Linked DNA regions of Geotalea uraniireducens. The protein of the gene in region 2 interacts with the protein of the main gene of each other region in a pairwise test. Links are inferred from orthologs where the notes say so. Each region holds a gene or a part of one and is shown on either strand. Other genes may lie near its edges. The genes, in order: rlmN and ftsZ.

Evidence for each region.
Region 1: the proteins of ftsZ (region 2) and rlmN interact in binary tests that used the Escherichia coli proteins (3 or more experiments, as listed by UniProt). The link is inferred for Geotalea uraniireducens from one-to-one orthologs.

The regions. Positions count from the first base shown.
Region 1 is NZ_AP027151.1:1,375,861-1,387,108, reverse strand. The notes cover bases 4,751-7,691. They hold rlmN (23S rRNA (adenine(2503)-C(2))-methyltransferase RlmN), read right to left. Parts: upstream 6,777-7,691; coding sequence 5,724-6,776; downstream 4,751-5,723. Other genes in these bases: ndk (nucleoside-diphosphate kinase), read right to left, coding at 6,843-7,256; mtnP (S-methyl-5'-thioadenosine phosphorylase), read right to left, coding at 4,820-5,683; QMN23_RS06390 (PfkB family carbohydrate kinase), read right to left, coding at 4,751-4,794. In the rest of the region: QMN23_RS06420 (hybrid sensor histidine kinase/response regulator), read right to left, coding at 1-324; QMN23_RS06415 (universal stress protein), read right to left, coding at 434-883; QMN23_RS06410 (response regulator), read right to left, coding at 904-1,302; QMN23_RS06405 (GAF domain-containing protein), read right to left, coding at 1,365-2,054; QMN23_RS06400 (helix-turn-helix domain-containing protein), read right to left, coding at 2,133-2,966; QMN23_RS06395 (tetratricopeptide repeat protein), read right to left, coding at 2,976-3,722; more of QMN23_RS06390, read right to left, coding at 3,856-4,750; QMN23_RS06370 (aldehyde dehydrogenase family protein), read right to left, coding at 7,794-9,221; amrA (AmmeMemoRadiSam system protein A), read left to right, coding at 9,284-9,862; QMN23_RS06360 (citrate (Si)-synthase), read right to left, coding at 9,985-11,248.
Region 2 is NZ_AP027151.1:3,672,367-3,683,497, forward strand. What follows is about bases 5,438-8,261. They hold ftsZ (cell division protein FtsZ), read right to left. Parts: upstream 7,515-8,261; coding sequence 6,360-7,514; downstream 5,438-6,359. Other genes in these bases: QMN23_RS17175 (radical SAM protein), read right to left, coding at 5,438-6,169; ftsA (cell division protein FtsA), read right to left, coding at 7,557-8,261. Outside these bases: flagellar biosynthesis protein FlhA, read right to left, coding at 1-1,752; gltA (NADPH-dependent glutamate synthase), read right to left, coding at 2,078-3,490; QMN23_RS17170 (sulfide/dihydroorotate dehydrogenase-like FAD/NAD-binding protein), read right to left, coding at 3,487-4,323; more of QMN23_RS17175, read right to left, coding at 4,487-5,437; more of ftsA, read right to left, coding at 8,262-8,792; QMN23_RS17190 (cell division protein FtsQ/DivIB), read right to left, coding at 8,807-9,637; QMN23_RS17195 (D-alanine--D-alanine ligase), read right to left, coding at 9,680-10,606; murB (UDP-N-acetylmuramate dehydrogenase), read right to left, coding at 10,647-11,131. UniProt on the Escherichia coli protein: Essential cell division protein that forms a contractile ring structure (Z ring) at the future cell division site. The regulation of the ring assembly controls the timing and the location of cell division.

The DNA.
Region 1 (11,248 bases), 2.3 Mb from region 2 along the record:
CCCCGCCTTCATCAACTCGACGGCAATCTCCTCGTTCCCCTTGCCGGTGAAGACGATTACGTAGGTATCGGGAAAGCGCTGTCTGATTTCCTTGAGCGCCGTCAAACCGTCAACTACCGGCATCATGTAGTCGAGCAGCACCAACTGGGGTTGGTACTCTTCCAACTCCCTCATGCCGCTGATAGCGTCCCCCGCCGTATAAATCGTATAGCCGCGGTTTCTGAGGACGATCGACGTCAGGTCGAGGATGACCCGCTCGTCATCCACAATCAGGATCGTCCCCTTGCTTGCTGTCGATTCAGTTACTGGTGACTCCATACGCATTAGCCGAATTCGCTCCCCCCATTACACGGCACCTCGCCGAGGTCATCACAGCCAAAAACAAAGGGCAGCTTTCGCTGCCCTTTGTTCGCTCTGAAAACAGAGCCGGTAATCAGGCCTCAGGCGGCCGCACGGACATCACCGGACAGGTGGCACTCCGCACCACCCGCTCGGCCGTGCTGCCGAACAGGAAATGATCGATCCCTTTTCTGCCGTGGGTACCCATGACGATCAGGGACGCGTTCTCCTCCGTCGCCTTCTTGAGGATCTCATCATAGGGAATCCCCGAGACGATCGTACTGGTATAATTCGTATAGTCCTTGATCTTGGTCCGGCAAAACTTATCCATCATTTTTTCCGCGGCCGAAACGATCTCCTCTTCGAGCTTCTCGAACGAGACATGCGGCACGTAGAAGCCGCGCAAGTCGACCGGCTCGTTAATGACATGAATCACCACCAGTCGGGCACTAAACTGTTTGGCAAGGGTCAGGGCATAATCAAACGCATACTCCGAATTTTCAGAAAAGTCGGTCGGAAACACAATCGTACTGAACGTCTTCATTTCATTCCCCCTTGACAGGCTTAATGATAGTTGCCATTGAAGATCTTCTTCAAGATCGACTTGAGTTCGTCGATCTTCACCGGTTTGTTAATGTATTCGAAGGCACCGAGATTCATTGCTTCAATGTAAGAATCAACGCCACCATAGGCGGTTATCATGATGACATTGCTCTGCGGAAAATTCTTGTTCAACTCTTTCAGAAAAGTAATGCCGTTCATCTCAGGCATATTGATGTCAGTAACTATGACATTGACATCCCGCTGCATCAGATAATTGAGTGCCTCGTATCCGTTAGAAACACTTTCAACCTCGAATCCCTCGCGCTCCAAGAGCTTCGAAAGACCGATCCGGGCATTTTCCTCATCGTCCACGACAAGGATACGTTTTTTTAACTGTTCGATCAATGAATTTCCCCACATAACGCCAGTATTTCACCCTCTTGGAGTCTAGCATGGCATCCCCCTCTGTCAAGCCGGTTTCCTCAGGACAATTTCTTCTCTGAAGCCACGCGCTCCCGGAGTTTGATCGCTGTCAGAATCAGGTTGGCGATAATGGAGACGAAATAGATCTCGTCCTCCTGAAACGAGCGAATCGAGGTGCTGTTAAGATTGATGACCCCGTAGACTTCTTTTTTGTCCCCGATCGGGAACGACAGCATCGAATTGTACTTTTCCTCATGCAACTCGGGGAAATACTTGTAACGGGGATCCTGCGACGCATGACTGAGGGAAATGTACTGTCCGTCCTTGGCCACGATGCCGGTAATCCCCTCGCCGAGCCTGATCCGAATCTTGCCGATGAACGAGGGATCGAAACCGGAGGTCGCGGCAAGGACTACTTCATCGCCGTCACGGAGATAGACGCTGCAAACGCTCACCTTGAGCTGTTCGGCCACTTTCCGCGTGACACTCTGCAATACGTCCGGCAGCTCGAAATCGGCGGAAACCAGCATGCTGATCTCCTCGAGCGAGATGATCTCCAGATGCTCGCGGTCGGCCTTTTGCATCGTCAGCACCATCTTGCCCCGCTCGCTTTCCAGCAGGGGGGTGAAACTCGCTTTCTGGTGGAAGGGATTGACGGTTTTCACTTTCTCGGTAACAGTCCGGAAATCGGAAAAACCACAACTACAGACCAGTTTGACCCGATAGGCGTCAATCCGTTCGCTTTTCATCACTCTTCCGCATTTTCTGCAGCGTGCAAGATGCATTAAGAATCTCCCTCGCAAAGAATATCCGTAAACTGCCGACAGTTACTGCTCCTCGACCCCCTCGGCATTGAGCAGGACATGAGCCGTCTGGCCGGCTGCGCCGAAAGAGGGCAGCGCTTTCCCGTTGAGTTCCGCTTCGACCCCACCGGCATTGCCGAGGTCAAGAGAGAAAAACCGTTCGCCTTTCCACTCGATCAAATCTCCTGCCTTGAGATCGTACTGTTGGGAAACCGCACCATCGATGGTAATGTTCAACCAGCAATCCTGATTGACCTTGAGCCTGAGCACAACTCCCGATGCGGCAGGGGCGGGAGTGGCAGCATCCGCCGGCTGCGCTGCCGGTTCTGTCGCCTGGGCCGGCGCCGACACGGCAGGGGCTACGGCAGAACTGACCCGAGGCTGGACAGGGGTCGGTAGCGGCACAGGACGTACCGCCGGGGCCACGGCAGGGGCTTTCCGCACCCGCTCTTCGTCCCGATCACGGAAGAGGTAGGCGGAAAAGAAAACAAGCACCAGCAATACCAACGGGATTGTCCACCGGTTGCGGGGCGTCCCGATCGTGCGGGGCTCGCGGGGATCCGCCGGCCGCGGTTCATCGGCCACGGCAACGGCCGGCTTGAGAGAAGTTTCGTACATCGCCACCAGGCGATCGGGATCCAGACCGAGATAGGCGGCATAGACACGGAGGAACCCTTTCACATAGGCGGGGCTGGGAAGCTTGTCGAATGCATCGGCCTCAAGGGAAATCAGGTAGATTTTCCCGATTCGGGTAGCACGGGCGACTTCATCCAGGGTCACTTCCCGGGCTTGGCGGGCGGCGGACAACAGCCCGCCGACAGTCTCTTTTCCCGACTCGACGGTAGCTGACTCAACCACGCAGGCCTCTCATTTCATCGATTCCAGGTATTCACGGGACAGACGCCCCTTTTCAGAATCAGGGGCAAGCTTGATTGCCTCTTTGAAAGAATTGGCGGCGGCAATGTAATCTTTCTTTTTGAGATATGCCAGTGCCAGGTAGTAATGGGCGTTCTGATAGTTCTTGGCGATGGCCACGGCCTTCTGATACTCATCGATGGCCTGGTCGGTCTTTCCCGTGGCAAAGTAGACCCGGCCGAGCGCCACCCGGGCAATGACGTTCTGCGGGCTGGCCTCGACCGCTTGCCGCAGGATGTCGAAAGACTGGGGGTAATCGCCTTTGCCGAGATACGCCAGGCCGAGATTGATCCGGGCATCTTCGTGGTGGAGAAAAAAGAGATCCGCCGAGACGACCTTGAACTGGGTGATGGCATCGTCCCAGCGCTGCATATCCATGTAATTGACGCCAAGGTTGTTCCGGGCCTCGGAATAGGCCGGATTCAGCTCAATCGCCCGCAGATATGCCTTTTCGGCAAGATCGTACCGTTTTTTGTAATAGTAGGCGAGGCCCAGGGAGTTCAACAGGGTCGGATCGTCGGGCGTCAGCTTTTCCGCTTCGGTCAGCTCGATGAGCGCCCGGGTGGGATCATTTTCCCCCAGATAGGAGACTCCCATCTGGAAATGATATGACGCCTGCTTCTTGGCGGAATCGTCAAAGGCACAGGCAGCTGTGAACAGGAAAAGTGCAATGCCGAACAGCGCCGACAGACGTCTCACAATAGCCACCTCTGGTCATTTGGGTTCCCGGCACCGGCCGCCATAACGTCAAGCCCCGCCAACCGGGAGAGTACACGCCGTATCCACCGGGAAACGTAACAGATTTGCCGCCCCTTGTCAACGCGGCCGGCCGCTACTCGCCCGTTGGCCGGCCTTTCAGCGCCGGCAGCTCCTCGAATTGAGTAAGGGCCTTGAAGCTACGGTACCGCTCTTCGATCTCAGGGTAGGTAAGGCGTTTCATCCGCTCGAGGCTGAAATCCTCCACATTGAACGAAGCCATCACACTGCCGAAAATGATCGCCTGCCTGATCCCCGCTTCCGACATGTCGCCGGTATTGGCCAGATAGCCCATGAAACCGCCGGCAAAGGTATCCCCCGCCCCGGTGGGATCGAAAACGTCCTCCAGCGGGTAGGCGGGAACGGCAAAGACGGTTTCGCCGCTGAACATCAGCACCCCGTATTCGCCCCGCTTGATCACCAGCGTCTTGACCCCCAGGGCCAGCAGCTGGCGGGCCGCCTTGACCAGATTGACTTCCTTGGTCAGTTGGCGGGCCTCCCCTTCGTTGATGATCAGGATATCGACCAGGGCAATCACCTGTTTCAGCGCTTCGGGCTTGGAAGAAATCCAGAAATTCATGGTATCGCAGGCAATTACCCGCGGCCGTCCCACCTGCTTCAGGACATCCATCTGCAGTTCGGGGTCGATATTAGCGAGGAAGAGGAACTCCGTCTCGCGATATTCGACCGGAATTTGCGGCTTGAACGATTCAAAGACGTTCAGGTGGGTCTCCAGGGTCTGGGCCTCGTTCAGATCATAGCCGTATTTCCCTTTCCAGTGAAAGGTCTTGCCCGGCACCCGTGCCAGGCCGCGCAGATCGATGTTGCGCCCCGCCAGAAACCGGACATCCTCCTCGGGAAAATCGGCACCGACAACCGCCACCAAGTTGACATCGGTGAAAAAGCTTGCCGAGGTGGAAAAGTAGGTTGCGGAGCCTCCCAGGACATTGTCCACCTGACCAAAGGGGGTTTCCACCGAATCGAACGCTACTGAACCGACAACGAGAATACTCATGGCTGTTCTTCCTTTATAGAGACGCTTACAGATACGTGCCGACGATCAGGTCGAGCCGGTCCTTCACTTCGGCCGGAATCGCATTCCGGTCGGTGATAACGGCGTACTGGAGGGCAGAGGCGCAGGGACAGTCCCGCTCGGCGACAATCCGACCGACGGCATTGCGGATAATGCTCTTGGCCATAGTCACATTGTTCTTGATGATCGTCAGGATCGCATCCACCGAGACATCGTCGTGAGCCTCGTGCCAGCAGTCGTAGTCGGTGGCCAGGGCGATCACACCGTAGCAGATTTCCGCTTCGCGCGCCAGCTTGGCTTCGGGGATATTGGTCATGCCGATGACCGACACCCCGAAAGAACGGTACATGTTCGATTCGGCCCTGGTCGAGAAGGCGGGACCTTCCATGCAGATGTACGTGCCGCCCCGGTGCACGACGGCACCCGACGCCAGGGCAGCCTCGTACAGACAGCCGGACAGGTCGGCGCAGACAGGGTCGGCAAACTGGACGTGGGCCACGATCCCGTTACCGAAGAACGTGTTGCACCGCGTGGCGTTGGTGCGATCAATGAATTGATCGGGAATGACAATGTGGCCAGGGGCGATTTCCTCTTTCATGCTACCGACGGCCGACACCGAAATGATCCGGCTCACCCCGAGCTTCTTCATCCCATAGATGTTGGCCCGATAGTTGACCTCCGACGGCAAGAGGCGATGGCCACGGCCATGCCGGGGGAGAAACACCATTTTCACCCCGTCGAGAATCCCGGTGATATATTCGTCGGAAGGGGCACCGAACGGCGTATCCATGGTGACGCGCCGGATATCGCTCATCCCCTCCATCTCGTAAAGGCCACTGCCGCCGAAGACGCCAATTACCAGCTCACTCATGCCAGCTCCTTTCACTACAATCGCTCAGATAAACAACCGATCACTCTGCCGGGGACTCTCCGGCGGCCCGCTGCCGGTCCAGCTTCCCTTTGAGCTGCCCGCAGGCCGCGGAGATATCACCGCCGCGGCTCGAACGGGTAATGACCGTAAAATGCTTCGCCAGCAGATAACTGTGAAACTGGTCGATGCTTGCCTGCTCCGGTGCCCGGTAATCACACCCCTCGTGCTCATTGAACGGAATCAGGTTGATCTTGTTAGGAATGCCACTCAAGAGCTTAACCAGCCGCTTGGCATCCTCCAGCGTATCGTTAAGCCCTCTGATCAGCACATACTCGATGGTGATCTTGCGCCGGGACGGCAGGGGAAAGCGCCGACAGGCCGCCAGCAGGTCCGCAAGCGGATAGAGCCGGTTGACCGGCATCAGCTGGTTGCGTACCGCGTCGGTCGTCGCATTCAATGACACCGCCAGGTTCACGGTAACTTCCCGCCCGAGGCGTTCCATTTCCGGGACCAGCCCCGAAGTCGAGACCGTCACCCGTCGCGACGAGAACTGCAGGCCGTCGTCATGGGTGAGGATTTTCAGCGCCCGAATGACGTTATCGAGATTCCCCAGCGGCTCGCCCATCCCCATGAAGACGATATTCCGCACCGGGACTTCCCGCTTTACCGCACAGACCTGGTTGACGATCTCGGCCGCAGTCAGGTTGCGGGTTAGATTAAAAGTCCCGGTCAGACAGAACGCGCAGGCCATGGCACAGCCGACCTGGCTCGAAATGCAGAGGGTATTCCGGTCTTCTTCGGGAATAAGCACCGACTCCACCGCATTGCCGTCGTCAAGCTGGAACAGGTATTTCCGGGTGCCGTCCCGGGACATCTCAACGGCCAGGGGGGTAAGCTGGCTGATAAAAGCCGTCTCCTCGAGCTCGCGGCGTAAGTCCTTGGCCAGATCGGTCATTTCGGCAAACGTTGCCGCATCCTTCTGGTAGAGCCACTTAAAGAGCTGCCGCGCCCGGTATCGCTCTTTCCCCTTCCCGCGCAGCAACTCCTCGAGTTCTTCGAAGCTCAGCCCTTTTACATCAACTTTCATAGTCATGCTGCCTGATAAATTATAAAAAAAGCCCTTCGCAGGAAGGGCTTTTCCGTCACTCAACGAATAATGCTAGAGAAGTTCGAGCTGGCTGAAGAAGTACGGAATCTCGAAGGCCGCCGATTCCGGCGAATCGGAGCCGTGAACGGTATTCTCTTCGATGCTCAGACCAAATTCCTTGCGGATCGTGTCGGCATCGGCATTGGCCGGATTGGTCGCTCCCATCACCTCGCGCCATTTGGCAATGGCGTTCTCGCGCTCCAGGGCGAGTACCACCACCGGGCTCCGTGACATGAAGGTGCACAGGTCATTGAAAAACGGCCGCTCGCTGTGCACGTAGTAGAACCCTTCAGCCTCAGCTTTGGAGAGCTGGATTTTCTTCATACCGACGACCCGGAACCCCGCGCCTTCGACCTTTTCCAGGATTTTGCCGATTATATTTCTTTCCACTGCATCGGGCTTGATAATCGCAAACGTTCTTTCCATGACTACCTCCGCATCGCTCATAGTAAAATGACCGTCTCAGATAGCATGTAGCCGAACGGTTGTCAACCCAATTTGGCAAAAGGCAAAAAAAAAGCCCACAGATCTTAACCTGTGGGCCCTTTCATTCGCGAAGAAATAATCGAAATTACTTCTTCTCAGCCGGAGCAGCCGGAGCTTGCTCAGCCGGAGCAGCCGGAGCAGCCGTAGCGGAGCTCATCGGAGCCTGGGCAGGAGCCGGAGCAGCCTGTTCAGCCGGAGCAGGAGCCGGAGCTTCTTCTTTCTTCTTGCAGCCAGCGGCGAAAGCCACGGCCAGAGCAAGACACAGGGTCAGGGAAAGCAGTTTTTTCATCGACGTTCTCACCTCTTTTCTTTTGTGATTGTCATTCTCGCGCAAAGCGCATGGTTTTCAAACACAACAGATGCGAAATATACTACCTTTAGAAATAAAGTCAAGACTTTTTTAATTTGACTACCAACCATTTTTGTCCAGCCAAATCAACAAGTTACAATCCAAACTTTAGACATTGTCAGAGCATTTTAGAGATTGAAGCAGACCATTTTGATATTCGTCATTTCTTCCATCGCATAACGCACCCCTTCCCGGCCGAGACCACTCTGCTTATTGCCGCCATACGGCATGTGGTCGACACGGAAGGTCGGGATGTCGTTGATGATCACCCCACCCACATCAAGGCGCCTGATCGCCTGGAATGCCTTGTTGATGTCGTTGGTGTAGACCCCAGCCTGGAGGCCGTACACCGAGTCGTCCGCCATTTCAAGGGCCTGCTCGAACGTCTCGCAGGACATCACGGTAACGATCGGGGCGAACACTTCGGAACAGACAACCTTCATCGACGGAGTTACACCGCTGAGCACCGTCGGTGTCAGACAGTTGCCGATAACCGTGCCACCGGTCTCGACCTTGGCCCCGAGAGACTTGGCTTCATCCAGCCAGCCGACGATCCTGTCGAGTTCCTCCCTGGAAATCATCGGTCCGATATCGGATTGCTTGTCCATCGGATCACCGACTTTCAGCTTGCCGGTTGCCGCGACAAATTTCTGCAGAAACTCGTCGTAACGGCTCTGGTGGACAAAAATCCGCTGTACCGAGATGCAGACCTGTCCCGAATTGGCAAAGCTGCCCACGACGCACCGGGCAACGGCGGCATCGATGTCCGCATCGGCATCAATAATGGTGGGCGAATTGGAGCCCAGCTCCAGCGTTACCCGCTTCAACCCGCTGCGAGACTTGATCTCGACACCGACCGGCGGGCTGCCGGTAAAGGTGATCATCGCCAGCCGGTCATCTTCGACCAGGCGGTTACCCACCACCCGACCGCTGCCGATCACGACATTGAGGGCGCCGGCAGGCAGGCCGGCCTCCTCCATCAGCTCTGCCAGCTTGATTGACGAAAGCGGCGTTTTGGTGGCCGGCTTAAGGATTACCGAATTGCCGGCGGCAATTGCCGGCGCTACCTTGTGGGCAACCAGGTTCAACGGGAAATTGAACGGCGTGATTGCACCAATGATGCCGATAGGGGTCCGGAGATAGAAGCCGAAGCGGCCGGCGGAGACCGGCGAGGCATCCATCGGCACCAGTTCACCGTGGGTGCTCCGCGCCTCGATGGCAGCAAAGGCAAAGGTCTCCGCACTGCGGTCGGCCTCACCCAAGGCGAATTTCCACGACTTACCAGCCTCCCGGGCAATGATCTCGGCAATCTCCTCCCGATCCCGTAAAATTAGTTCCGAAGTTCGGGTAAGAATTTCAGCCCGGCGATGGGCCGGCAATGCGGCCATCGCCGCGAACCCCGCCTGCGCGGCGACAATCGCCTCTTCGACATCGGTGAGGGATGCCTCGGGGACCACTCCGATCACCGAGTCGTCAAAGGGGTTGATGACATCGATCCCCGGACAGTTGTCTCCAGTCCATGCACCGCCAATGAGAACTTTGTATCGCTTCGCCATAAGGCCTCCTCTGCAGCTGAATTGAACGCTCCGCCTTGTCACCATGCGGTAAATGAGTATACTTGTTTACGGTCAACATTTTAACGTCGGAGCGGCACGTGACTACAAACCTGACAAAACAAGAGCAAGAAACCCTAATCACCGTTGCCAGAGAAACAATTATTCATTATATCGGAGAACGGGCCATCCCGCCGGTTGCCGACCCCGGCTCCGGCCTGCGGGCCTGCCGCGGGTGCTTTGTGACCCTGAAGCAGGACGGGACGCTGCGCGGCTGCATCGGCAGTTTCGTTACCGACAAGCCACTGTACCAGACCGTCCAGGAAATGGCCATAGCGGCCGCGACCCGCGACCCACGATTCTACCCGATGAAAACGGCAGATCTCGACAATTTCACCCTGGAAATTTCCGTATTGAGCCCATTGGAAAAAATTTCCTCCATCGATGAAATAGAGGTGGGCATCCACGGGATATACTTGGAAAAGAACCATTGCAGGGGCGTCCTGCTTCCGCAGGTTGCAGTGGAATATGGCTGGGACCGTTTGACCTTCCTGGGCCAGACCTGCCTCAAGGCCGGGCTCAAACGGGATGACTGGCAAGAAGGCGCCGATATTTACATTTTCAGCGCCCAGGTCTTCGACTGAATCGCCCGCACTGCCATTACGGGACCAACAGCAAAAATGGGGAGATGTATTCGACATCTCCCCATTTTTCATTGTACCGGCAGGATAAAGCAGCGGGGGCAAAATGCCCCCGCCTAACGGCATTAGAACTTCCGGCCGCCTTCTTCCGCCCATTTTTCGAGCATGGCGGTCGTGACCGATTTCGGCCGCTCAATGGCATAACCGAGACCGCGGTCCCAAACGATGTTGGCCATGCAGCCGAGGGCGCGGCCGACACCGAACAGAACAGTGTAGAAATCCCACTCGCGAACGCCATAGTACCACTGGATGACGCCAGACTGGGCATCGACGTTCGGCCAGGGGTTCTTGGCTTTGCCGTGCTCCATCAGAACGCCCGGGGCCACTTCGAAGATCATGCTGACCAGTTTAAAGAGCGGGTCGTTCGGGAGATGCTTGAGGCAGAACTCACGCTGCGAGGTGTAACGCGGGTCGGTCTTGCGGAGAACGGCATGACCGTAACCCGGAACGACCTGGCCGGCGTTGAGGGTGTCCCACAGCGCCTTGGTGACGTTTTCCTTGGTCGGCTCGACGCCTTCGCCGAGTTTTTTCTGGAATTCCATGATCCAGCCGAGCACTTCCTGATTGGCCAGACCGTGGAGCGGGCCAGCCAGGCCGTTCAGACCGGCGGAGTATGCATAGTAGGCGTCGGACAGCGCCGAAGCAACGAGGTGGGTGGTGTGGGCGGACACGTTGCCGGACTCATGGTCGGAATGGAGGATGAAGTACATCCGGGCGACGTCGTCATACGGTTTTACCTGGCCGATCTGGTGGGCGAAGTTTGCCCCGTAGTCAAGGCTCGGATCGACAGCGATCTGCTCGTCATTCTTATATTTGTAGCGATAGATGAAGGCGGCGATCGGTGCAATGCGGGCAACCAGATTGCTGGCGTCTTCATACATGTATTCCCAGCAGGTCATCTTGTTGAACTTGCCGGAGTTGTAGAACTTGCAGAATTCCGAATCCTTCTGCAGGGCGAGGATACCGACGGAGAGCATGACCATCGGATGGCTGTCTTTCGGCAGGGCGCGGATGGCGTCGAATACATACGCGGGGACTTTGCCGCGCTCTTTGAATTCGGCGACGACTTCGTCAACCTCGGCCTGGGTCGGGATATCACCGGTCAGCAGGAAGGACCAGAACGCCTCAACAGTCGGGTAATCTGAGCCGGCAGCCTTGGGCAGTGCTTCGAAGGTCTCGGGGATGGTCTTGCCACGGAAGCGGATACCTTCCTGGGGATCAAGATAGGAGATGTCGGTAACGAGGCTGCGAATATCGCGGGCGCCGCCGATACACTGATCGATGGTTACCTGGTCGATAAGTACCTTGCCGAACTCTTTTACCAGTCTG
Region 2 (11,131 bases):
GTCGACGATATAGCGGCCAAGCGACTGACGGACAAACTCGGTCAACATGTCGGGGTCCTTGGTCAGCCCCCCGTAATCGGCCAGTGTTTCCATGATCGTCCGCAGGTCACGGATCGAAACCCCCTCGCGAAGGAGGTTCTTGATCACCCGCAGCACGGTACCGAGGTTGAGCAGGTTCGGCACCAGTTCCTCAACCACCTTCGGGAAGCTGGAAGCCAGGTTGTCGAGCAGCTGCTGCAGCTCCTGCCGACCAACCATCTCATGGGAATGCTTCTTGATCAGCTCGCTGATGTGAGTGGCGATGATGGTAGTGCTGTCGACCACTGTATAGCCGTACAGCTGGGCCTGTTCCTTCATCTCGGGTCTGATCCACAACGCCGGCAGGCCAAAGACCGGTTCGGTGGTCCGGACGCCGTCAACGCTGCCGCTGACCGCCCCGGAATCCATCGCCAGGTACTGGCCGGCAAGCTCCCCGCCACCGACCTTGGCGCCGCGGATCAGGATGTTGTATTCATTGGGTTTGAGCTGCAGGTTGTCGTGGATATGGATCGGCGGCACCACGAAGCCCATCTTCTGGGCGAACTGGCGCCGGATCGATCTGATCCGCTCCAAGAGTTCCCCCTCCTGGGCCGCATCCACCATCGGCACCAGTCCGTAGCCGACTTCCAGTTCGAGCATGTCGAGGGGACGGATCGCCGCCGCCTGATCACCGGCCTCGCCGGCTTCCTGAGGCGCCGGCAACGCCAACTCTTCGTCCATCACCTGGGCATTTTCCCTGGCCATTCGTCCCCCCATGTAGGCAGCGCCGGAGAGGAGGAAGAAGGCAAAGTGGGGCAGGCCGGGAATCAGGCCGAAAGCGAACAGCACCCCGGCCGAAACATAGAAGGCCTTCGGGTAATTGAGGAACTGGCCGGTTATTTCGTGACCGAAGTTCTTCTCATCGGCCGAGCGGGTGACGATGATGCCGGCCGCGGTAGAGATGATGATTGCCGGAATCTGGGCCACCAGCCCTTCGCCGATGGTCAGCAGCGTATAGTTGGAAAGCGCCGTTTCCAGCGGCATACCATTCTGCCAGACGCCGATGATGAAGCCGCCGATGATGTTGACCAGCATGATCAGGATGCCGGCAATGGCATCGCCGCGGACGAACTTGCTGGCACCGTCCATGGAGCCGTAGAAATCGGCTTCCCGGGAAACCCGCGACCGGCGGCGGCGGGCCTCCTTCTCGTTGATCAGTCCCGAGGAAAGGTCGGCGTCGATCGCCATCTGTTTCCCCGGCATGGCGTCGAGGGTGAAGCGGGCGGCGACTTCGGCAACCCGGCCAGCACCCTTGGTGATAACCACGAAGTTAATGATCACCAGGATCAGAAAGATGACCGCCCCAACCACATAATTGCCGCCGACGACAAACTGGCCGAATGCCCGGATGACGTGCCCAGCGGCATCGGTCCCTTCGTTGCCGTGGAGCAGGATCAGCCGGGTCGAGGCGATGTTCAGTGCCAGGCGATAGAGGGTGGTAACCAGGAGCACCGACGGAAACACCGAAAAGTCAAGCGGCTGCTGGGTGTAGAGGGCGACAAGCAGAATCGCCAGTGCGACGGTAATGTTGCCGGCCAGGAAGACATCGAGCAGCACCGCTGGCAACGGCACGATCATCAGTGCCAGGACGCCGATCAGCGCCACGGCCATATAGATATCGGCATTGCTCTTTTGGGGTTGCAGCTCGATCGCTTCCACCGCCGGGTTCGACATCAGGCAAATCTCCTCAATAATTCGACTACTTCCATCACGCACAGCTATTTGTGCAACCGGTGTGCCAGCCTGGAATGGTTCGGCATGCGGAGTAGCGGGCAAACGCTGCAGCATTTTCTTGAAAAAGGGGCTAAAGATTTTCTCCCCCTTACCGAAAAGAGCTAATAAGCTAACGCGAAGACGGCATTTTGAAACCTATTGGTCAATGTTTTGACTTCGCTGTCAGCCCTTTGCAATCATCTTGAAACCGGCTTCCCGCATAAAAAAAGCCGCCCTCCACATGGAGCGCGGCTTTTTTTATCGACGAATGAGCCTTCCGCCCAAGCTAAGGGGAGGCCAGGTAATCGTCAATGGCGGCGGCAGCACGCTTGCCGTCCCCCATGGCCAGGATCACCGTCGCCCCGCCCCGCACGATATCACCACCGGCATACACCCCAGTCAGGTTCGTTGCCCCCTGTTCATCGCTAAGGATATTGCCCCACCGGGTGAGTCCCAGCTCCGGGGCGCTGGCGGTCAATAGCGGGTTGGCCCGGGTACCGATAGCATTGATCACCACGTCGACCGGCAGGTCAAAGAAGGCCCCAGCAACCGCCACCGGGCGGCAGCGCCCTGAAGCGTCGGGGGCACCCAACTCCATCCGCTGGCAGCGAAGCGACGCTACCCACCCTTTGCCGTCTTCGCCGATGGCCAGCGGGGCGGTCAGCATCAGGAATTCCACCCCCTCTTCCTTGGCGTGCTTGATCTCTTCAAGCCGAGCCGGCATCTCCGCCTCGCTCCGCCGATAAATAATCATCGCCCGCTCGGCGCCAAGCCGGCGCGCTGTCCGGACGCAATCCATGGCGGTATTGCCGCCGCCGATCACCGCCACGTGCCGGCCGATGACAATCGGTGTCGTTGCGGCGCTATCACGGCCAGCCCCCATCAGATTCACCCGGGTTAGATACTCGTTGGCCGAATACACCCCCTTGAAATTTTCGCCAGGGATATCGAGCATCATCGGCAGGCCGGCGCCATTGGCAACGAACACCGCATCATATTCGGCCCGCAACTGCTCGAGGGTCAGAGTCTTGCCGACGATCACATTGCATTCAATCCTGACGCCCAAGGCCTGAAGTTCGGCCACTTCGGCATCGATGATCGTCTTCGGCAGCCGGAATTCCGGGATGCCGTAGCGCAGCACCCCACCGGTATCGTGCAGCGCCTCGAAAATGGTCACCTGGTGGCCTTTACGGGCAAGTTCGCCGGCAGCGGTCAAGCCGGCGGGACCGCATCCCACCACCGCCACTGCCCGCCCGGCGGACGACGAATTGGCATCGACCGGCGACCGTTCTCCATGCTCCAGCGCCCAGTCGGCAACAAAGCGCTCAAGATAGCCGATAGCAACCGCTTCCCCCTTGATACCCCGGACACACTGTGCCTCGCACTGGGACTCCTGCGGGCAGACCCGGCCGCAGACAGCCGGCAAAGCGTTATCCCGTCGGAGAATAGCAGCAGCGCCCGGCAAATCATTCTCGGCCAGTGCACCGATGAACTCGGGAATCGCCACCTCCACTGGACATCCCTGCACGCACGGCCGGCTCTTGCACTGAATGCAGCGCTGGGCTTCGCGTAACGCCTCCTCCAGGCGTAACCCCCGGTTCACTTCAGCAAAACCGGCCCGGCGCAGTTCTGGGTCAAGCTCCGCCATTTTCACCCGCGGAATGGCCAACTGCTCTTTGACACTCAAGGGAGCGGTCATGCGGCCTCCTTTCCCGCCAACCGGCAGCGGTGGGCCGCTTCCATCTCCCGGTAGGTGGCCAGCCGGTCGCTCAGGGTGTCAAAATCCACCCGATGTCCGTCAAACTCCGGACCATCGACACAGGCGAACTTCGCTTCACCGTCGACTACCACCCGGCAGCCGCCACACATGCCAGTGCCGTCGATCATGACCGGGTTGAGGCTGACTACCGTTTCGATCCCGGCGGGTCGGGTCAACGCCGCCACCGCCTTCATCATCGGCACCGGACCGACCGCAAAAACCGCCCCCGGCCGGCGGGCCGGATCGGCAATCATTTCCGCCAGAGGCGCAGTGACAAACCCCTGCCGGCCCAGCGAGCCATCTTCGGTGGTGATTACCAGTTCCTGGGAGAAGACTGCCAGTTCGTCCCGCAGAATGATATAGGGCGCCGCCCGCCCGCCGATGAGCGTGACCACTTCGTTGCCAGCCGCGGCTAGGGCCTTGGCCAGGGGGTAGAGTACCGCCGTCCCGACACCACCGCCGACACAGGCAACCCGACCCCATTGGCCGATATGGGTCGGCACCCCGAGGGGCCCGGCCACGTCGCGCAGCGCCCCTCCGGCCGGAATCGCCACGATCCGGCCGGTCGAGTAACCGACCGCCTGCACGAACAGGGTGATCGTCCCGGCGACCGGATCGGCATCGCCAATGGTCAGCGGAATCCGTTCTTCCCCCGCTGCCGCCCTGACGATGACGAACTGGCCGGCCTGCCGTGCCGCCGCCACCCGAGGCGCTCGCACCACCAGCCGATGCAGCTGGGGGGCGAGAATTTCATTTTCCAGGATTTCAAACATACTGCACACCTTCCTTTCGGAGAATTCACGGAGAAAGCTCCATTGATCTCTCCACGGAGGCATCGTAACAAAGGGGGGAAAGACGGCGCAAGCTTGTATACCAGAAGGCGGCGACGCGCACGGGGACGGTTCAATGGTGACGACAGTTCGGGAATGTGGCTATTCAGGCAGGGGACGACGGGTCGGGAAAGGCCTTCCGGTATTCCCTGACGAGACGGTCGTGGTCAACGCCGGCAATGAAGTCCCAGGGGAGCGGCTCGTCGAGGGGGATGGTCCGTTCAACGAAGCCGTTGAGATCCAGCGGGAATTCCCGGGCCGCCCGTTTCCAGCTGCCGAGTTCTGCCGCCCGGCAGAGGAAGTCGGCCAGGCGGCGATCCCCCCTGGAGAGGAGCGCCTGGAGCCAGGCGTCCTTCGGGCTCTCCGCCAGCAGTCGGACGTTGGAGAGTTTGCCCGTCGCCTGGTGGAGATATTTGAGCTTCCGCTCCAGAGACGGGACCGGCTCCATGCCGCACCACTGGAACGGGGTGAAGGGTTTGGGAACGAACGGATTGACCGAGAGCACGATCTCGCCGAGCCGCTTGTTCTTCCGTGCCGCCTCGATCACCCGATGACGGATCTTTGCCACTAGCCCGGCCAGTTCCTCGAGATCGGCCATCGCTTCGCCCGGGAGGCCGATAATGAAGTAGAGCTTCAAATTGAGGATATCGTGACCGATCAAGAGATCGCAGGCGGCCAGGATCTGCTCTTCGGTCAGGTTCTTGTTGATCAGGTCGCGCAGCCGCTGGCTCCCCCCCTCCGGTGCCAGTGCGACGGTCTTGTGGCCGCTCGCCTTGAGCATCTCGATCATCTCGCCGTCGAGCCGATCGACCCGGAGTGAAGAAACCGACACCTTCCCCCCCTCGGCAAGGATTCGCCGGCAGAGGGCACCGATCTCCCGGTAATCGGAAACCGCCGCCCCGACGAGACCGATCTTCTGCCGGTGCTGCAGACCAGCCGTCGCCGCCTCCTCGAGCGCCGCGAGAGACCGCTGCCGGTAGGGAAGATAGATGAAGCCGGCGGCGCAGAAGCGGCAACCGCGCGGGCAACCCCGGGAAACCTCGACCAGGTACATGTCGGAAAATTCCGTATCGGGGGTAAGGACTTCCGACACCGTCGGCCGCCGATCCGGCTCTGCCAGGAAACAGCGGTCGACCTCGACCGGGCAGCCGTCGCGCCGGCTGCGGTCGGCGAGCCGAAAACCATCGTAGCTGATGTTATAGGCCGCCGGGATATAGCAGCCGGGTAGCCGCCCGGCTGCGGTCAGCAGCTCGTGGCGGTCCATTCCCTGCTGCCGCAGCAGTTCGAAGAGCGGCGGGAAGATCGTCTCGGCTTCGCCCAGGCAGATCAGATCGAGGAAGTCGGCCACCGGTTCCGGATTGAGAAACAGCGCCGCCCCCCCGGCGATGACCAGCGGCTGGCTGGCGCCCCGCTCGCTGCTCCGTGCCGGGATGCCGGCCAGGGAGAAGATCAGCGGCAGGTGGAGATAGTCGCTTTCAAAGGAGACGGAAAAGGCGATCAGATCGAAGGAGGAGAGCGGCTGCTGCGACTCGAGGGAGAGGAGCGGCGTCCCTCCCTTCCGGTATTCCCGCAATTCGTCGGCATCGGGAAGAAAGGCCCGCTCGCAGAGGATGTCGGGCTCGGCATTGAACAGCGCGTAAACCGTCTGGAAGCCGAGATTGCTCATCGCCACCGGGTAGCGGTTCGGGTAGACGAGACAGACGGTCAGTTTACCGCCGCGGCGTTTCGGGACCGCCCCCTGCTCCCGGGCGAGCAGCTGCCGGTATTTTTCGACGATTTTCCACGACATGGGGAAAACGTATCATGATCGGGCTGTTTCAGGGAAGGGAAAAGGCAACCGGACCGGCGGCACGGAACGAGGTTCACGGCCGGGGTGAGGAAAAAAAGACCCGGCCCCCCGGGAGGGGGTAAGAGGGAGGCCGGGCAATGAAAGCATGCACAGGGGGTCCGGTCCGCGGAGAACCGGACGGGTCGTTTCGTTAGTCGACAGACTTCCGCAGGAAGGTCGGGATATCGTACTGATCCTCTTCATCGGCAAAGAACGCCTTCTGTCGCGACACCCCTGTTTCCCGCTGCTGCCGCTCGCGGATAAAGGTCGGTACTTCCAGCTTCGGCTCCTGGCGGGCGGCAATGGCGGTCACGCTTTTCATCTCCTGCCGGCCTTTTTCGAGGTCGAACCGGTCGCCGAAGCCGGTGGCGATGGCGGTAATCTTGATGTTGTCGCCGAGGGATTCGTCAATCACCAGACCGACGATGATATTGGCATCCTCGTGGACCTTCTCGTGAATGATCCGGCTGGCGGCATCAAATTCATCCATGGTCATCGAGGACGAACCGGAGATATTGACCAGCACCCCTTTGGCGCCGGAGATATCGATCTCTTCGAGGAGCGGGCTCGAAATGGCCTTGGTCGCCGCCTCAACGGCCCGGTTGTCGCCGTTGGCCATGCCGATCCCCATCATCGCCATGCCGCGTTCGCTCATGATCGCCTTGACATCGGCGAAGTCGACGTTGATGAGGCCGCTGGTGGTGATCAGGTCGGAAATCCCCTGTACCGCCTGGCGCAGCACATCGTCGGACGGCTTGAACGCATCGAGGATCGACATGCTCTTGCCGGCCAGCCCGAGCAGCCGGTCGTTCGGAATGACGATCAGCGAATCGACATGCTTCTTCAGCTCGCGAATCCCCTCTTCGGCCTTGGCGAGGCGCTGTTTCCCTTCGCGGCTGAACGGCTTAGTCACCACGCCGACCGTCAGGGCGCCCACTTCCTTGGCCGCTTCGGCGATCACCGGCGCGGCGCCGGTACCAGTACCGCCCCCCATACCGGCGGCAATGAAGATCATGTCCGCACCCTTGAGCATTTCGGTCAACTGCTCCCGGTCTTCGAGGGCTGCCTCACGGCCGCGGTTCGGGTCGGCGCCGGCCCCCAGCCCCTTGGTCAGCTGCCGGCCGATCTGGAGCTTGGTCGGCGACTGGGAGTTCCGCAGCGCCTGGACGTCGGTGTTGGCGACGATGAAATCGACGCCGTGAATCTGGCAGTCGATCATGGTGTTGACCGCGTTGCCGCCGCTCCCCCCAACCCCGATGACCTTGATCTTGGCAACCTGCTCAATGCTTTCGTCAAATTCGAACATACCCTACCCCCTTTTGGTTATCTGCAGCCGATGCATTGTAAGTTAGAAAAATTCGCCGAACCATTCCTTCATCCGCCGCGTCACCCGACGGAACATGTTCTCGTCGGTCTGCGCCGTCGGAAACTCGCGGATGCCGATATTCTTGCTCCCGTAGACCACCAACCCCACCCCGGTGGCATAGACGGGGGAATTGACCACGTCGACGATCCCGCCGATCTGCTGCGGCAGCCCACGCCGCACCGGCAGGTTGAAGACCTGCTCGGCCAGTTCCGGCATCCCTTCGAGGATGGTGGTACCGCCGGTGATCACCACCCCGGAGGCAATCAGATCCTCGAAACCGGACTTGACGATCTCCCGGTTAACCAGGGTGAAGATCTCCTCGACCCGCGGCTCGAGAATCTCGGCCAGCAGCTGGCGGGAAAGGACCCGCGGCTTGCGGCCGCCGACGCTCGGCACCTCGATCGTTTCGTCCTTGCCGACGATGGAGGTCAGACAGCAGCCATATTTCTGCTTGATCTTCTCCGCCTCGGCCATCGGCGTCCGCAAGCCGACGGCAATATCGTTGGTCAGGTGATTGCCGCCGAGGGAAAGCACCGCCGTATGCTTGATGGCGCCATCGACAAAGATGGCGATGTCGGTGGTCCCGCCGCCGATATCGACCAGCGCCACCCCCAGCTCTTTCTCGTCGGCCGAGAGGACCGATTCGGAGGAAGCCAGCTGTTCGAGAACGATGTCGGCGACGTCGAGCCCGGCTCGATTGCAGGCTTTGACAATGTTCTGGGCACTGGCCACAGCGCCGGTGACGATGTGCACCTTCGCTTCGAGCCGCACCCCGCTCATGCCGAGCGGCTCGCGGATGCCGTCCTGATCGTCGATGATGAATTCCTGGGGGAGGATGTGAATCACTTCGCGATCCATCGGGATGGCAATCGCCTTGGCGGCATCGATCACCCGCTTTACGTCGTCGGAGGTCACCTCCCGGTTCTTGATGGCGATCACCCCCTGGGAGTTGAACCCCTTGATGTGCCCGCCGGCAATCCCGGCGTAGACCGAGCGAATCTCGCAGCCGGCCATCAGTTCCGCCTCTTCGATCGCCTTCTTGATGGAGGCTACGGTGCTCTCGATATTGATCACCACCCCCTTGCGCATGCCGCGCGACGGGCTGGTGCCGATCCCGACGATGTCGATGCCGTCCTCGGTGACATTGCCGACGATTGCACAAATCTTGGTGGTGCCGATGTCGAGCCCTACGATTAGATTGTCTCTTCTTGCGGACATGCTCCCCCCTCCGTTTATCCCTTTTTCACAATGATCTTGTCATGGTAGTCGAGGTCGATATATTCCACCGCCGCCAAGGCTCCCTGGAGATCGCCGTAGATCTTGGCAAAACGGGCCAGTTTCTCTTCGAAGCCGTCATTTCCCAGCCGGACCGGCACGCCACCGGCAGCGGTGAAGAGCGTGAACCCGAACCCCTTGTCGGTATGAATCTCCGATACATCCGCCAAATTGAACGCCTTGCCGTTCCTGAGCAGATCCATCAATGCTGCCGCCGCGGTAAGGGTCTGCTTCGTGCCGGCCGGATCCCGGGCCAGATCGTCCTCGCTGACACCGGTAATGACCGGAAAGTTGAGGCTGTCCCCCTGCGTCAGCGGTTTGAACACTTCCCCTTGGGCGTCCATGTAATAGAGCAGCCCCAGGTTGACGATCGCTACCGGCTGGCGCTCCACCACCTCGATGGCCAGCGTGTGGGGGAAATAGCGCCGGACATTGACCTGTTTGACCCAGGGATTCTTTGCCAGCTGCTCGCCGATCCGGCGCAGCTGCAGCCCGAGCATCGGATCGCCGGCCCGGACCCCGGCCTCGGTGATGACTTCGTTCCGGCTCAGACGATGGAGCGGCGACACCTCGACGGTCTCCAGTTTCAGGAAGGTAGTCCGGGAAACGAGGCGGTATGCCTCGTAGCCGATGCCACCGACGGCCGCCACCCCCAGCACGCCACAGACTGCCCGACTGGCCCAGGTGACGAATGGCCGCCAGTTGATCGGCTTCCGTTCCTGCTTGACCCGGTTCTTGTTCCGGGATGGTGCTGGTGCCAGCCGTGTTTTGACGTGGAGATCGCGCATTGTTTCCATAAGGGCGCCGAGGACGCCCGGTTTTGAATTGCCCTAGCTGTTAATTTTCAGCGCCGCCGACAGCAGAATCCGTTCCACCAGTTCCTCGAAGCCGATTCCTGCCCCCTGAGCGATCTCGGGAAGCAGGCTGAGCGCCGTCATCCCCGGCAGGGTATTGACTTCCAGGACATAACACTCGCCCGCAGCGGTAACCAGCAGATCGACCCGGCTGTATCCGGCGCACCCCAGCGCCCGGTGGGCGATCAGGCCGGTTTCGAGAGCATGGCGATAGACGTCAGCCGGTAGCCGCGCCGGCAGAATATGTTCGGCCATTCCGGCCGTATACTTGGCCTCGAAATCGTAAAATTCATTCTTGGGTACGATCTCGATGGCGCCAAGCGCCTCTTCGCCGAGGATGCCGACCTGAACCTCCTGCCCCTTGATGAACTGTTCCACCAGGATCTCGGCGTCGTAGCGGAAGGCCAATTCCAGGGCGGCGGCCAGCCCGTCGGCAGCCCGCACTATACTGATCCCGACCGACGATCCTTCCTGGGACGGCTTCACCACCAGCGGGAAGTCGAACCCGAGCGGACCGATCTCATCCCCGCGCCGCAGCACCCGGTAGGGGGCCACGGTCAGCCCGCTCGCGACGAATGCCTGTTTAGCAAAAATTTTGTTCATTGCCAGGGCGCTGGCGAGAATCCCCGACCCGGTGTAGGGAATTCCCATCATCTCCAGCACTCCCTGGACCGAGCCATCCTCGCCATAGCGGCCGTGCAGGGCGACGAAGACGACCTCCACCCCTTCCCGGGCCAGTACCTGCGGCAGATCGCGGTTCACATCGATGGCAATCGCGTCATATCCCCGAGCCAGCAGGGCCTTGTGCACCGCGGCACCGCTGGCCAGCGACACTTCGCGCTCCGCCGACAGCCCGCCGTAAAGGACTCCAATTTTCTTCGTTTTTATCGCTTCGCCGATCATTGCCACTCCGAAGGCACGTCTTTGCGGGCCAATTGCCGGCTCACTCCTCGCCGACGACTTGCACCTCTGGTTCAAGAGCTATGCCCATTTTTAGCAATACTTCATCTTTTATCCGGGTCATCAACTGCAGGAAATCGGTGGCCGTCGCCCCGCCGCGATTCACCAGGAAATTGGCATGAACTTCCGACACCTGCGCTCCGCCGATGCTAAGGCCCCGCAATCCGGCACCATCGATCAACCGCCAAGCCGCTTCGCCCGGCGGGTTCTTAAAAAACGACCCGGCATTGGGGAAGCCCACTTTCTGGCTCGCTTCCCGTTGCGCCCGGCAGGTGGCAATGCGCGCGCCGATCTCAGCGGCAACACCGTGTTCCAGCTGAAACTGCGCTTCGACGACAATTTCTCCCGCCGCTAGCCCCAGGGACCGGTAGCCGTAGGCCAGCTCGTCACGCCCCCGCACGGTGCGGACACCAGCCCGGATGGTGGTCAGCTCGGCCACCCGCTCCAAGGTTGCCCCGCCATGGGCAC